2 regions of the Franzmannia qiaohouensis genome follow, and region 1 is predicted to be linked to the other one. Evidence: predicted binding sites of a transcription regulator. Region 1 holds the regulator's gene; the other holds the start of a gene.
The links. Region 1 encodes sigma-54, which starts transcription at its own class of promoters, with help from an activator protein. Its sites were predicted from a motif close to TGGCACNNNNNTTGCTNT; they were not measured.

Region 1 (7,311 bases):
TCCAGGCACGCTCCGAGGTCGAAGGCAGCGAGCGCCAGCGCGTACGCATGACCCTCAACCCCGAACAGAACTGACTCGAGCCACTTCGCTCCCCTACTTAAGGCAAGCGCATGACGACCCTTCGCGCCAAACACCTGGCCAAGAGCTACAAGCGCCGCCGGGTGGTGCACGACATCAGCCTGACCATCGACCAGGGCAGCATCGTCGGCCTGCTCGGCCCCAACGGGGCCGGCAAGACCACCTCGTTCTACATGATCGTCGGGCTGGTCAAGGCCGACGCCGGCGAGGTCCATATCGACGACCGCGACCTGTCCCGGGCGGCCATGCACGAGCGCGCCCAGGCCGGGCTCGGCTACCTGCCCCAGGAAGCCTCGGTGTTTCGCAAGCTGTCGGTGGCCGACAACATCATGGCAATCCTCGAGACCCGCAAGGACCTCGACCGCGCCGGGCGCCAGGCGCGCCTCGAACAGCTGCTCGGCGAGTTTCATGTCACCCATATCCGCGACAATCTGGGCATGAGCCTGTCCGGCGGTGAGCGACGCCGGGTCGAGATCGCCCGCGCGCTGGCTACCGAGCCGACCTTCATCCTGCTCGACGAACCCTTCGCCGGGGTCGACCCGATCTCAGTGGGCGAGATCAAGGGCATCATCCGCCAGCTCAAGGCGCGCGGCATAGGCGTACTGATCACCGATCACAACGTCCGCGAGACCCTGGATATCTGCGACCGCGCCTATATCGTCGGCGACGGCCAGATCATCGCCGAGGGCAGCGCCACCGAGGTGCTCGATAACCAGCGAGTCCGCGACGTCTACCTCGGCGAGGACTTCCGGCTCTAAGAATACCGTCCTCAAGCCCATGAAAACACGCTGGGCTATTGACAACTGGCACACGAATTGCGCATGGCATGCTTATTGCAGAGATTTCATACCATAGTGCTTGCATGGGGTCGCGACGCGGGCTAACGTAATCGCTCACTTGTCAGCGAAGCCGTCTCCCCCATGGCCATGAAACCCTCGTTGCAACTGCGCGTCGGTACCCACCTGACGATGACCCCCCAGCTGCAGCAGGCGATCGCCCTGCTGCAGCTGTCGACCCTCGATCTTCGCCAGGAAATCCAGCAGGCGCTGGAGTCCAACCCCATGCTCGAGCTCGACGACGCTTTCGGCGAGCAGGAGGTCGCCGAGGCCAAGGAGGACGACTGGTCGAGCGAGATCCCCGACGAGCTGTCGGTCGACAGCGACTGGTCGGACACCTACCAGGACATGGCCCCCAGCGGCAGCGGCGAAGCGCCGGACTTCGAGCGCAACGCCAGCGGTGAAAGCCTCCATGACCACCTGGCCTGGCAGCTGGCGATGACCGACCTGGTCGACCGTGAGCGGATCATCGCCGAGAGCCTGATCGATGCCGTCGATGACAACGGCTACCTGGCGGCGAGCCTCGACGAACTCAGCGGCGGGCTGCGCGACCAGGGGCTTGCCGGCCTCAAGGTCAGCGAGGTCGAGCAGGTGCTGCTGCGCCTGCAGCAGTTCGAGCCTACCGGGGTATGTGCCCGCGACCTGCGCGAATGCCTGATGCTGCAGCTCGGCGTGCTGCCCGATGACACCCCGCTGCTGCCACAGGCCAAGCGCCTGGTACGCCAGTTCCTGGAAGCCCTGGCCGGCGACGATCGCAAGCTGCTCAAGCGTCGCCTGCGCCTCGATGACGACCAGCTCGACCACGTCATTGCCCTGGTCCGCACCCTCGACCCGCGCCCCGGCCAGGCCTTCAGCGACAGCGGCAATGACTACGTCATCCCCGACCTGATCGCCCGCCATACTCAGGCCGGGTGGCGCATCGAGCTGAATCCCGAGGCGCTGCCACGGATGCGTATCCAGCCCGACTACGCAGCACTGATCAAGCGCGCCGACAAGAGCGACGACAACGCCTTCATGAAGCAGCACCTGCAGGAGGCACGCTGGCTGATCAAGAGCCTGTCGAGCCGCAACGACACCCTGCTGCGGGTCGGTCGCGAGATCATGGCGCGCCAGTTCGACTTCCTCGAGCAGGGCGAAGAAGCCATGAAGCCGCTGATCCTGGCCGACATCGCCCAGGCAGTGGAGATGCACGAGTCGACCATTTCGCGTGTCACCACCCAGAAATTCATCCACACCCCGCGCGGGGTGTTCGAGCTCAAGTACTTCTTCTCCAGCCACGTCGGCGGCGCCGGCGAGGGCGACGCCCACTCCAGCACCGCGATCCGCGCGCGCCTCAAGAAGCTGATCGGTGAGGAGCCGGCGCGCAAGCCGCTGTCCGACAGCAAGCTGGTCGACCTGCTCGCCGATAGCGGCATCAAGGTCGCCCGGCGTACCGTGGCGAAGTATCGCGAAGCCATGGGCATCCCGCCCTCAAGCGAGCGCAAGCGTCTGTCCTGACAGTAAAAAAACCTGCAACATCGGTGCTGATCAAATCCACCGGCACAGGGGCTATGCAGCGCCACAAAAAGGGTTACAATCGAAGCGACACCCGCAGGAAAGGAGCGTGCCATGCAAGTCAACATCACCGGACACCATGTTGAACTGACCGAATCGCTGCGTGATTACGTCGACGAGAAACTTGCCCGCCTCGAACGACACTACGACAACATCACCACCGTGCAGGTCACGCTTTCCATCGAAAAGGAGCGCCAGCACGCCGCCTGCACCCTGCACGCCGCAGGGGCCGATATTCACGCCGATGCCCAGGACGTGGACATGTACGCCGCCATCGACGCCCTGGCCGACAAGCTCGACCGCCAACTGGTCAAACACAAGGAAAAAGCTCAGGCCCGCGCCCAAGGCGCCGGTGTCCGCTGATTTCTCCATGACTCTGCAAACCATCCTGCCCCCCGAGCGCGCCCTGTTCGGCGTCCCCGGGGGGAGCAAGAAACGGGTGCTGGAATTCTTCAGCACCTTCATTGCCCAGAACACCCCGAGCCTCGACAGCCAGGAAGTCTTCAGCCGGTTGATCGGACGCGAACGGCTGGGCAGTACCGGCATCGGCAACGGGGTCGCCATCCCCCATGCCCGCAGTCCCCACTGCAAGACGCCGCTGGCCGGCTTTCTCAAGCTCAGCGAAGCGGTCGACTTCGATGCCATCGACGGTGACCCGGTAGATCTGGTGTTCGTGCTGCTGGTTCCCGAACAGGCCGACGACACCCACCTGGCACTGCTCGCCGAAGTCGCCGGCGTGATGAACGACGCCGAGACCCGCGCCAAACTGCGCCACTGCGAGAGTCAGCGTGAACTTCATGATACCCTGATGGATGCCATCGACCGTCAGGCCCAGCATCCCGATACTCCCGCTCCCTGAGCCTTTGCCAGGGCCGCCTGGAAGCCCCGCGACTCATGTCGGCGGCACGTTTTAGCGCAGGTTCGCGCAGGAGAGCAGCATGCAGCTCGTGATCATCAGCGGCCGATCCGGCTCGGGTAAATCGATTGCCTTGCAGGCCCTCGAAGACCTGGGCTTCTACGCCATCGACAACCTCCCGGCGATGCTGCTCGGTTCGCTGGTCGACGAACTGCATGCCGGCGAGCCGCGGCGCTCCTCGATCGCCGTCAGCATCGACGCACGCAACCTGCCGGATGCCCTCGAGCGCTTCCCGAGCCTGCTCGACGAGGTGCGCCAGCGCGGCGTCGACTGCCAGGTCGTGTACCTCACCGCCGATGCCAAGATCCTCCTCGAACGCTACTCGGCCACTCGCCGTCGCCACCCGCTGACCCGCGACAGCGACCGCACCCTGGCCGAGGCGATCGACTCCGAAGAGAGCGCACTGGCCGAGATCCGCGACCTGGCCGACCTGACCATCGACACCACCCGGCTGTCGGTCCACGACCTGCGCGGACGCATTACCGAGCAGGTCGCCCAGCATGTCGGCAAGCAGCTGACCCTGACCTTCGAGTCGTTCGGCTTCAAGCGCGGCGTGCCGCTGGACGCCGACACCGTGTTCGACGCCCGCTGCCTGCCCAACCCCTACTGGGATCCACGGCTGCGCCCCTTCAACGGCCGTGACGCCGAGATCGTCGAGTTCCTCGAGGGCTATCGCGACGTCGCCGACATGGCCAGTGACATCCACGGCTGGCTGAGCCGCTGGCTGCCGGCCTATCAAGCCAGCCATCGCAGCTATGTCACCGTGGCGATCGGCTGCACCGGCGGCCAGCATCGCTCGGTGTACCTGGTCGAACGCCTGGCCACCGAGTTTGCCGCCCGCTACCCCGATGTGCGCCTACGCCACCGCGAACTGGGCATTCACACCGCCATCACCCGCCCCGCTGCCAAGGACAGCGAGCACGCCACGCCACTACAAGGAAGTTGAACCGATGCCGAGCCGTGAGCTGACCCTGACCAACAAGCGCGGCCTGCACGCCCGCGCGGCCACCAAGCTGGTGCAGTGCTGCCAGCCGTATCGTGCCAAGGTCAAGGTCCAGCACGCCGGGCGCGACGCCGACGCGGCCAACATCATGTCGCTGCTGATGCTCGCCGCACCCTGCGGCAGCGCGCTCACCGTTCACGCCGAAGGCGACGACGCCGAGGCCGTGCTCGACGCCTTGAGCGCACTGTTCGAATCACGCTTCGAAGAGGGCGAGTAGGCGCTCCGCTGCCTCAACTGCCCGCCACCGTCATCTCGTCGATCAGCCAGCTGCCACTGTGAATGCTGCCGCGGGTGTCGACGTCATCGCCCACCGCCATCAGGCCGCGGAACATCTGCTCGAGATTGCCGGCAATGGTGAACTCCTCCACCGGGTGCTGGATCACGCCGTTCTCGACCCAGAACCCCGCCGCACCGCGGGAGTAGTCGCCGGTCACCCCGTTGACGCCCTGCCCCATCAGCTCGGTGACCAGCACCCCGGTGCCGAGCTGCTCGAGCAGTGCGGCATGCGGCGTCAGCGGCGCCTCGAGACGCAGGTTGCGGGCGCCACCGGCGTTACCGGTGCTGTGCATGCCGAGCCGCCGCGCGCTGTAAGCCGAGAGCATGTAGCTGGCCAGCCGCCCCTGGTCGATGAACACGTTGTCGCGGGTATAGACGCCGTCGTTGTCGAAGGGCGCACTGGCCGAGGCACCGATCTCCAGCGGCCGCTCGCCCAGCGTGAACCAGCTCGGGAACAGCGTCTCGCCGAGGCGTCCGCACAGGAAAGAGGCGTCGCGATACAGCGCCCCACCGGCGATGGCGCTCATCAGGTGGCCGATCAGACCGGCCGCCAGCTGCGGGTCGAAGAGCACCGGGAAGCGTCCCGTACTGGGACGCTTGGCCCCCAGCCGACGCAGCGTCTTGTCGGCCGCCTGGCGGCCAATCGTCTCGGCGGCCACCAGCCGTGCCGGGTCGCGCTCGCTGGTGTATTCGTAGTCGCGCTGCATGCCACTGTCATCCTCGGCGATCAGCATGCACGACAGCGAGTGGCGGCTGCCGCACAGGCTGCCGAGAAAACCGTGACTATTGCCGTAGACGCGCACGCCCTCACCGCTCGACAGGCTGGCGCCATCGGAGTTGCTGATACCCGCCACGCTGCGACCGGCGGACTCGCAGCTCAACGCCAGCTCGATGGCCTCGTCGGTGCTAAGCCGCCACGGATGGTGCACCTCGAGGTCGGGAAGCTCGGTGGCCATCAGCTCCGCCGGCGCCAGGCCAGCGTGGGGATCTTCGCCGGTATAGCGGGCAATGCCGATGGCCTTCTCCACCGCGGCCCTGATCGACGCCTCGCCGGCATCCGACGACGAGGCGCTGCCCTTGCGGCTGCCGACGAACACCGTCACCGCGATACCCTGATCGCGGGACAGCTCGACGCTCTCCACCTCGCCGAGGCGCACGCTGACGCCGATCCCCTGATCGACGCTGGCGCCAACTTCGCAGGCATCGGCACCCAGCCGACGTGCCAGGTCCAGCGCCGACGCGACCCGCGCCTCGAGTAGCGTCTGCTGCTCGGCGGCATCAAAAGCCTGTGTCATCTCGTGTCTCCTTGACTGGGGTGGGCTGGTATACTCGCCGCACACCCCGATGCTGATGGTAATGGCATGTCATTCGATTCCCCCGCCGACCACGATGGTTGGCAGAGCAAGACCCAGCGCAAGCAGGAGATGCAGGCCCTGCAGGCGCTGGGTGAAAAAATCATCGCCCTGTCCGACGCCGAGCGTGCCCGGCTGCCGCTCTCCGACGAGATGCTCGCCGCGGTCGAAGAGACCGGACGCATCCGCTCCCACGAAGGGCGCCGCCGCCACATGCAGTACGTCGGCAAGGTCATGCGCCGCGAGGATACCGCGGCGATCCAGGCCGCCTTCGACGAATTCGAGCAGGAGAAGCTGCAGCGCGACCACGCCTTCCATCGCCTGGAGAAGTGGCGCGAGCGGCTGATCGAGCAGGGCGACGAGGCCGTCGAGGCCTTTATCGTCGAGTTCCCCGATGTCGATCGCCAGGCGCTGCGCCAGCTGATCCGCAACGCCCAGCGCGAACGCGCCCAGGACAAGCCGCCGACCAGTTCGCGCAAGCTGTTCAAGCTGATTCGCGATACGGCCGCGCTCTAGCACAGACCAGCCAGCTCGCTCGCGGCTTAGTCGGCGACAGGCCTTCAGGGAGACGCTATGAATCCCTCCCTGGACGCTACCTGGGCCATCCCTGGCCCAGAACCTCCCTTACGACCTATCCCCGACGCCGCTCACGACGCCGTGCCGCCTACCGTGAGCTCGTCGAGCTTGAGCGTCGGCTGACCGACGCCCACCGGCACGCCCTGCCCCTCCTTGCCGCACACGCCGATCCCGGTGTCGAGTTCCATGTCGTGGCCGATCATCGACACCTGGGCCATCGCCTCGGGGCCGTTGCCGATCAGCGTCGCGCCCTTGACCGGCGCGGTGATCTTGCCGTCCTCGATCAGGTAGGCTTCGCTGGCCGAGAACACGAACTTGCCCGAGGTGATATCCACCTGGCCGCCGCCGAAGCTCACCGCGTAGAGGCCACGCTTGACGCTCTTGATGATGTCGGCAGGAGCGTCGTGGCCGGCCAGCATGTAGGTGTTGGTCATGCGCGGCATCGGCATGTGCGCATAGGACTCGCGGCGCGCGTTGCCGGTGGGCGCCATGCCCATCAGCCGCGCATTCAGCTTGTCCTGCATGTAGCCGGTGAGGATGCCGTCCTCGATCAGCGGCGTGTAGGCGCCCGGGGTGCCTTCGTCATCGATCGACAGCGAGCCGCGGCGATCCCCCAGGGTCGCGTCATCGACCACCGTCACCCCCTTGGCGGCCACCCGCTGGCCCATGCGACCGGCGAAGGCCGAGCTACCCTTGCGGTTGAAGTCGCCCTCCAGGCCG
Region 2 (7,311 bases), on a different contig from region 1:
ACCATAGCGATGCTACCCCCGGCCAGGAGGTGACCTCATGAGCCTGATCAAGTCGCTGTCCCAGCGCGATCGCGTATTCGACTTCATGGCGCCCGCCGAATCGCCGGTGGACGTGCGCCACGGGCCAATCCTCTACATGGAGGACGTCACGGTCAGCTTCGATGGCTTCAAGGCCATCAACGATCTCAACCTGACCGTCGACGACGGCGAGCTGCGCTGCATCATCGGCCCCAACGGCGCCGGCAAGACCACCATGATGGATATCATTACCGGCAAGACCCGGCCCGACCAGGGCAAGGTGTGGTTCGGCGCACGCCATAATCTGCTCACCATGAACGAGCCAGATATCGCTGCGCTGGGTATTGGCCGCAAGTTCCAGAAGCCCACGGTGTTCGAGGCGCTGTCGGTATTCGAGAACCTGGAGCTGGCCATGACCGCCGACAAGCGGGTGCTGCCGACGCTGTTTGCGCGGCTGGAGGGCCCGGCCCGGGAGCGTATCGATGAGGTGCTGGAGATGACCGGCCTCGCCGAGCAGCGCCGCCGGCCGGCGGGCGTTCTCTCCCACGGCCAGAAGCAGTGGCTGGAGATCGGCATGCTGCTGATGCAGCGGCCGCGGCTGCTGCTGGTCGACGAACCGGTGGCGGGCATGACCGAGCAGGAGATGGAGCGCACCGCCGAACTGCTCACCGGCCTGGCCGGCAAGCAGTCGGTGGTGGTGGTGGAGCACGACATGGGCTTCGTGCGCTCGATTGCGCGCAAGGTCACGGTGTTGCACCAGGGCAGCGTGCTGGCCGAGGGCAGCATGGACCAGGTGCAGAATGACCCGCGGGTGATCGAGGTCTACCTCGGTGAAAGCGAGGAGGCCGCCTGATGCTCAAGGTCGACAAGCTCAATCAGTACTACGGCGAGAGCCATACCCTGTGGGACCTGAGCCTCGAGGTGCCGGCCGGTGAGTGCACCTGCGTGATGGGCCGCAACGGGGTGGGCAAGACCACCCTGCTCAAGTGCGTGATGGGCGAGGAGCGGGTGGCCGACGGCAGCTTGCGCTTCGCCGATGACATTGAGCTGACCCGCAAGCGGATCGAGGAGCGCTCGCGGCTGGGCATCGGCTACGTGCCACAGGGGCGGCAGATCTTTCCGCTGCTGACCGTGGAGGAGAACCTGCGCACCGGCCTCGCCGCGCGCAGCGACGGCAAGCGCAGCATTCCCGAACGCATCTATGAGCTGTTCCCGGTGCTCAAGGAGATGCGTCACCGCCGCGGCGGCGATCTCTCCGGCGGCCAGCAGCAGCAGCTGGCCATCGGCCGGGCGCTGGTCATCGAGCCAAGGATGTTGATCCTCGATGAGCCGGGGGAGGGCATTCAGCCCAATATCGTCGCCCAGATCGGCGAGGTGATCCGCACCCTGATCGATGAGGACGGTCTGACCGTGCTGCTGGTGGAGCAGAAGCTGCCCTTCGCCCGCAAGTACGCCGACCGCTTCGTGATCATGGATCGCGGCCGCCACGTGGCCAAGGGGCCCATCGCCGAACTCTCCGACGCGCTGATCAAGCAGCATCTGACGGTCTAGGTTCGGCAGCGCCCAGCCAAGGACGCCCGCCGCGGTCACGCCGCGGCGGGCTTTTTGCCCCTTGGTGGTGCGTGACGCCGCATGGCGCACTAACTAGGTGCAAGAATCTTTCGGTGCGGCGCTCCTGTGGTGCATCAGGGACGCGGTAACGCTCTTGTATACACTCTAGTGGGTTGTTTTCCCTGGGCGAAAGTGGCTTTTCACCAAAATGGTACGTTGCTTGCAGCATACTGCGTATCGCTCACCCATTTGATGGAACCCGCTAGATGACGGCTATCCCGCACGCCCTGCCAACGGCTCCCGACTCGGGGCATCGCTTCGATGCCGAGCGTCACTGGGCGGCCTCGCTGGCGCTGGGGTTCGAGCGCCGCGACGGGGTCACCCGTATGGTGCAGGCGCGCCATCAAGGCCCGCTACGCGTACAGCGACCCTTCTATCCGGAAGGTCGCGAGGGAGCCTGCCACGTCTATCTGCTGCACCCTCCCGGCGGCCTGGTCAGCGGCGATGCGCTGAATATCTCGGCACGCCTGGCGGGCGGCAGTCATGCACTGTTGACCACACCGGCCGCCAACAAACTCTACAAGGCCGATAGCCAAGGGGTGGCATGGTGCCAGCAGACCCGGCTTAGCGTCGATGACGGCGCCAGCCTTGAGTGGCTGCCCCAGGAGACCATCGCCTTCGATGGTTCTCGCGGCGCACAACTGACCGACATAGCCCTGCACGGCAATGCGCGCTGCCTGGGCTGGGAGGTGCTGGCGCTGGGCCGTCCGGCGAGCGACCTGCCCTATGTCTCCGGCCGCATCGATCAGCGCTTCCGCCTGACCCGGGACGGCAAGCCGCTGTGGCTGGAGCGCCAGCCCCTGGATCCGCTGCACCGGCGCTTTCGCGGCCGCTGGGGGCAGGGCGGTGCCAGCGTGCAGGCAACGCTGTGGGCGGTAGGGCTGAACGACAGCGACGCCGCAGCGGCCATAGAAGTGCTGCGCGAGGCACTGCCGGACAATACCCGCTGGGCAGTCACGTTGCGTCACGGCGTGCTGCTGCTGCGCTACCTCGGTCATGAGCGTAACGAGGCCTGGGCGATCTGCCAGCAGGCCTGGGAGCTGCTCAGGCCGGTGCTGCTGCAGCGCCAGGCGCATACGCCACGCATCTGGCTGACATGATGACGCAGGCCCAAGGGACATCATCCCGATGGGGGTTGTCTTGCCACGGCCGGGCGGCGCTGCGCGCTGCAATCGCGAATGAATTCGCTCCCACAGGAGAGTGGCGCCAAGGCAAATGTGGGAGTGACTTCAGTCACGATGAGGTTGGGTTGGCCGGCGGCGCTGCGCGCTGCAATCGCGAATGAATTCGCTCCCACAGGAGAGTGGCGCCAAGGCAAATGTGGGAGTGACTTCAGTCGCGATGGGGTTGGCTACCTCGGCAGCGCGAAGCGCTGCCAGCAAACATCAATGATATGAGGGACGCGCTATGGAACTGACGCCGAGAGACAAGGACAAGCTGCTGCTGTTCTCTGCCGCACAGCTTGCCGAACGCAGGAAGGCCCGTGGTCTCAAGCTCAACTACCCGGAGGCCGTGGCGCTGATCAGCTTCGAGATCATGGAGGGCGCTCGCGACGGGCGCAGCGTGGCCGAGCTGATGAGCTTCGGCCGCGAGATCCTCGGCCGTGACGACGTCATGGAGGGCGTGGCCGAGATGGTCGACGAGGTGCAGGTGGAAGCCACCTTCCCCGACGGCACCAAGCTTGTGACCGTCCACACCCCAATCGTTTAAAACTGGCTGCACTCGGCCATGCTGTGTTGGCTTCACGACAAAAAATGCTCATTTACTAAAGTGAACTCCGCCTTTTTGTCGCTCGCCGCCTTGCCTGGCCTTCGTTCGCTCAGTTTTAGCTGCCAGCGGTTAATACAGTGATGAGGGAAAGACCATGATTCCCGGTGAGTACCAATTGCAGGATGGTGAGATCGCGCTCTGCGAAGGGCGCGAACGTATCACCGTCGAGGTCGCCAATACCGGCGACCGGCCGATCCAGATCGGCTCCCACTATCACTTCGCCGAGGCCAACCCGGCGCTGACCTTCGACCGCGACCGTGCACGGGGCTATCGCCTCGACGTTGCCGCCGGCACGGCGATCCGCTTCGAGCCCGGCCAGACCCGCGAGGTAACGCTGATTCCCTACGCCGGCACGCGGCATATCTATGGCTTCCGCGGCGATGTCATGGGCGCGCTGCTCTCTACCGCGCCCGAAGCCGCGCGAAAGGCGCAGAAACCAGCTACCGCGCCCGAAGCCGCGCGAAAGGCGCATAAACCAGCTACCGCGCCCGAAGCCGCGCGGAAGGCGCAGAAACCAGACCAAGGAGGCCAGTCATGAAGATCTCGAGACAGGCCTACGCCGACATGTACGGCCCCACCGTGGGCGACCGGGTGCGCCTGGGCGACACCGAGCTGTGGATCGAGGTGGAAAAGGACGCCACCCACTACGGCGACGAGGTCAAGTTCGGCGGCGGCAAGGTGATCCGCGACGGCATGGGCCAGAGCCAGCGTGTCGACGATGCGGTGATGGACACCGTGATCACCAACGCCCTGATCCTCGACTGGTGGGGCATCGTCAAGGCCGATGTCGGCCTCAAGGAGGGGCGCATTGCGGCCATCGGCAAGGCCGGCAACCCCGATACCCAGCCCGATGTGGCGATCGTCATCGGCCCAGGCACCGAAATCATCGCCGGTGAGGGCAAGATCCTGACCGCCGGCGGCATCGATGCGCATATCCACTTCATCTGCCCCCAGCAGATCGAAGAAGCGCTGATGAGCGGCATCACCACCATGCTCGGCGGCGGCACCGGGCCGGCCACCGGCTCCAATGCCACCACCTGTACCCCGGGTGCCTGGCATATCGGCAAGATGCTGCAGTCGGTCGACGACATGCCGATGAACATCGGCTGGCTGGGCAAGGGCAATGCCAGCCTGCCGGAGGCGCTGGAGGCACAGCTCGAGGCCGGCGCCATGGGCCTCAAGCTGCACGAGGACTGGGGCACCACGCCGGCGTCTATCGACAACTGCCTGAGCGTGGCGGAAAAGTACGACGTGCAGGTGGCGATCCACACCGACACCCTCAACGAGTCGGGCTTCGTCGAGGACACCCTGGCCGCCTTCAAGGAGCGCGGCATCCACACCTACCACACTGAGGGTGCCGGCGGCGGCCACGCGCCGGATATCCTCACTGCCTGCTCCAAGGCCTACGTGCTGCCGTCGTCGACCAATCCGACCCGGCCCTATACGGTCAACACCATCGACGAGCATCTCGACATGCTGATGGTGTGCCACCACCTCGATCCCAATATTCCCGAGGACGTGGCCTTCGCCGATTCGCGCATCCGCCGCGAGACCATTGCCGCCGAGGACATCCTCCACGACCTGGGCGTGATCTCGATGATCGCCTCCGACTCGCAGGCCATGGGCCGGGTCGGCGAGGTGGTGTGCCGTACCTGGCAGACCGCCCACAAGATGAAGGTGCAGCGCGGCCTGCTGCCCGAGGACGAGACGCTGGGCGCCGACAACTTCCGCGCCAAGCGCTATATCGCCAAGTACACCATCAACCCGGCGATCACCCACGGCATCAGTCATGAAGTGGGCTCGGTGGAGGTTGGCAAGCTCGCCGATCTGGTGCTGTGGAAGCCGGCCTTCTTCGGTACCAAGCCGGCGCTGCTGATCAAGGGTGGCATGATCGCCGCGGCGCCCATGGGCGATCCCAACGCCTCGATTCCCACGCCGCAGCCGGTGCACTATCGCTACATGTTCGGCGCCTTCGGCCGTGCCGCCAGCCAGACCCGGCTCAGCTTCGTCAGCCAGGCGGCCATCGACGGCGGCATCAAGGCGCGGCTGGGGCTCAACAGCGCGCTTGCTGCGTGCAAGAACGTGCGCGGCGTGCGCAAGGGCGACATGAAGCTCAACGACGCCTGCCCCGAGCTGACGGTCGACCCCCAGACCTACGAGGTGCGCTGCGACGGCGAGCTGTTGACCTGCGAGCCGGCCACCGAGCTGCCGCTGGCGCAGCGCTATCATTTATTCTGAATCATGGCTGTCACTGACAGCGGCATAGTAAGCCAGCTTGTCATCGCGAAACCTCGCGTGGCCGCTGACATCCCGGGCGAGGCGACGCGGTCGATCTTCATGGATGAAGATCGAGGAAAGCCGGCACAGGGAGGTGCCGTCTTTCCGACCGCGAGAGCCGGTCCGGGGTGTCAGGGTTTCGGTCACGTGGTGTTGAGAGAGGGCAAGGCTGGCTTGCCTCGAGGAGTTTTGTACCAATGCTGAAACTGACCGAACGCCTGGGCCCCATCGAGCATGGCCAGGCCAGCGACACCCTGACGCTGCCCTTCGAGCCGCGCACCAAGGGCCGGCTCAAGGCGGTGAGCGATAGCGGCCGCGAACTGGGCCTGTTCCTCGACCGCGGCCCAGTGCTGCGCGCCGGTGACGGCCTGCGCGCCGAGAGCGGTGAGGTGATCCGCGTCGAGGCCGCCGACGAGCCGGTGGTCACCGCCCGTGTCGCCGCCGGGCTGCCGCTGGCGCGGCTCGCCTATCACCTCGGCAATCGCCACGTGCAGCTGGCGCTGGGCAGCGACGATGCACGGCCCGACCAGGGCTGGGTGCGCTTCCCGCCAGATCATGTGCTCGAAGAGTTGGCCGAGCTGCTGGGGGCGACCCTCGAGCATCACCAGGCGCCCTTCGACCCCGAGCCCGGCGCCTACCAGCAGACCGGCGGGCACTCGCATGGTCATTCACATGGCCACTCACATGAACATGGCCACGACCATGATCACCCCCATGCCCACTGAGTCGCCGGCACAGGGCGACGACCTGGCGCTGCTGGGCCTGCTGCAGCTGGTCAGCCCGGCGCTGCCGATCGGTGCCTTCGCCTGGTCGCAAGGCCTGGAGAGCGCCTTCGAGCTGGGCTGGGTGAGCGACGAGGCGAGCCTCGGTGAATGGCTCGAGGGCGTGCTCGATGATGGCCTGGCACACTGCGAGCTGCCGGCGCTGGCGTGCCTGCACACGGCCTGGCGTCAGGACGACGCTGATGGCGTGGCGGAGTGGGATGCCTGGCTTGCCGCCAACCGCGAGACCGCCGAGCTGGCCGCCGAAGACAGCCGCCTCGGTGCCTCGCTGGCGCGGCTGCTGGGCAGCCTCGAGCTGCTCCCCGAACAGCGCCTGCTGCCCGCTGGTGCCGGCTATGTCACGCTGTTCGCCTGGACCGCCCAGGTGCGTGGGGTGACGCAGCGCCAGGCACTGCTCGGCTTCGCCTGGGCGTGGCTCGAGAACCAGCTGGCAGTGGCCTGCAAGGCGCTGCCGCTGGGGCATACCGCCGCCCAGCGGCTGGTCGAACGGCTGCGCCCGGCGCTGGTCGAGGCCGTTGATCTGGCCCTGGGCCTGGACGACGACGAACTCGGCCCGGCGCTGCCCGGCCTGGCGCTGGCCAGCGGCCTGCATGAAACTCAGTATTCCAGACTCTTTAGAAGCTAGGAGACGATCCATGACCCATTGTTTACGCGTTGGCGTCGGCGGCCCGGTGGGCTCCGGCAAGACCGCGCTGCTCAAGCAGCTGTGCCTGGCGCTGCGCGATCACTACGATATCGCCGTGGTCACCAACGACATCTATACCCGCGAGGATGCCGACTTCCTGCTCAAGCACGATGCACTGCCGGCGGACCGCATTCTCGGCGTCGAGACCGGAGGCTGCCCGCATACCGC

Region 2: the regulator sigma-54 is predicted to act here: its motif matches at 1,779-1,796, upstream of QC821_RS15785 (urease accessory protein UreD).

Annotation. Positions count from the first base shown of each region.
Region 1 is NZ_JARWAM010000006.1:88,796-96,106, forward strand. Features, by position in the region: gene lptA (lipopolysaccharide transport periplasmic protein LptA) at 1-74, shown strand, start outside; gene lptB (LPS export ABC transporter ATP-binding protein) at 111-836, shown strand; gene QC821_RS09500 (RNA polymerase factor sigma-54) at 999-2,411, shown strand; gene hpf (ribosome hibernation-promoting factor, HPF/YfiA family) at 2,523-2,831, shown strand; gene QC821_RS09510 (PTS sugar transporter subunit IIA) at 2,839-3,327, shown strand; gene rapZ (RNase adapter RapZ) at 3,407-4,330, shown strand; gene QC821_RS09520 (HPr family phosphocarrier protein) at 4,335-4,604, shown strand; gene pmbA (metalloprotease PmbA) at 4,618-5,958, opposite strand; gene yjgA (ribosome biogenesis factor YjgA) at 6,025-6,531, shown strand; gene tldD (metalloprotease TldD) at 6,663-7,311, opposite strand, start outside.
Region 2 is NZ_JARWAM010000011.1:155,929-163,239, forward strand. Features, by position in the region: gene urtC (urea ABC transporter permease subunit UrtC) at 1-41, shown strand, start outside; gene urtD (urea ABC transporter ATP-binding protein UrtD) at 38-871, shown strand; gene urtE (urea ABC transporter ATP-binding subunit UrtE) at 871-1,569, shown strand; gene QC821_RS15785 (urease accessory protein UreD) at 1,836-2,729, shown strand; gene QC821_RS15790 (urease subunit gamma) at 3,037-3,339, shown strand; partial or broken gene QC821_RS15795 (urease subunit beta) at 3,494-3,796, shown strand; gene ureC (urease subunit alpha) at 3,934-5,637, shown strand; gene ureE (urease accessory protein UreE) at 5,874-6,401, shown strand; gene QC821_RS15810 (urease accessory protein UreF) at 6,391-7,083, shown strand; gene ureG (urease accessory protein UreG) at 7,094-7,311, shown strand, end outside.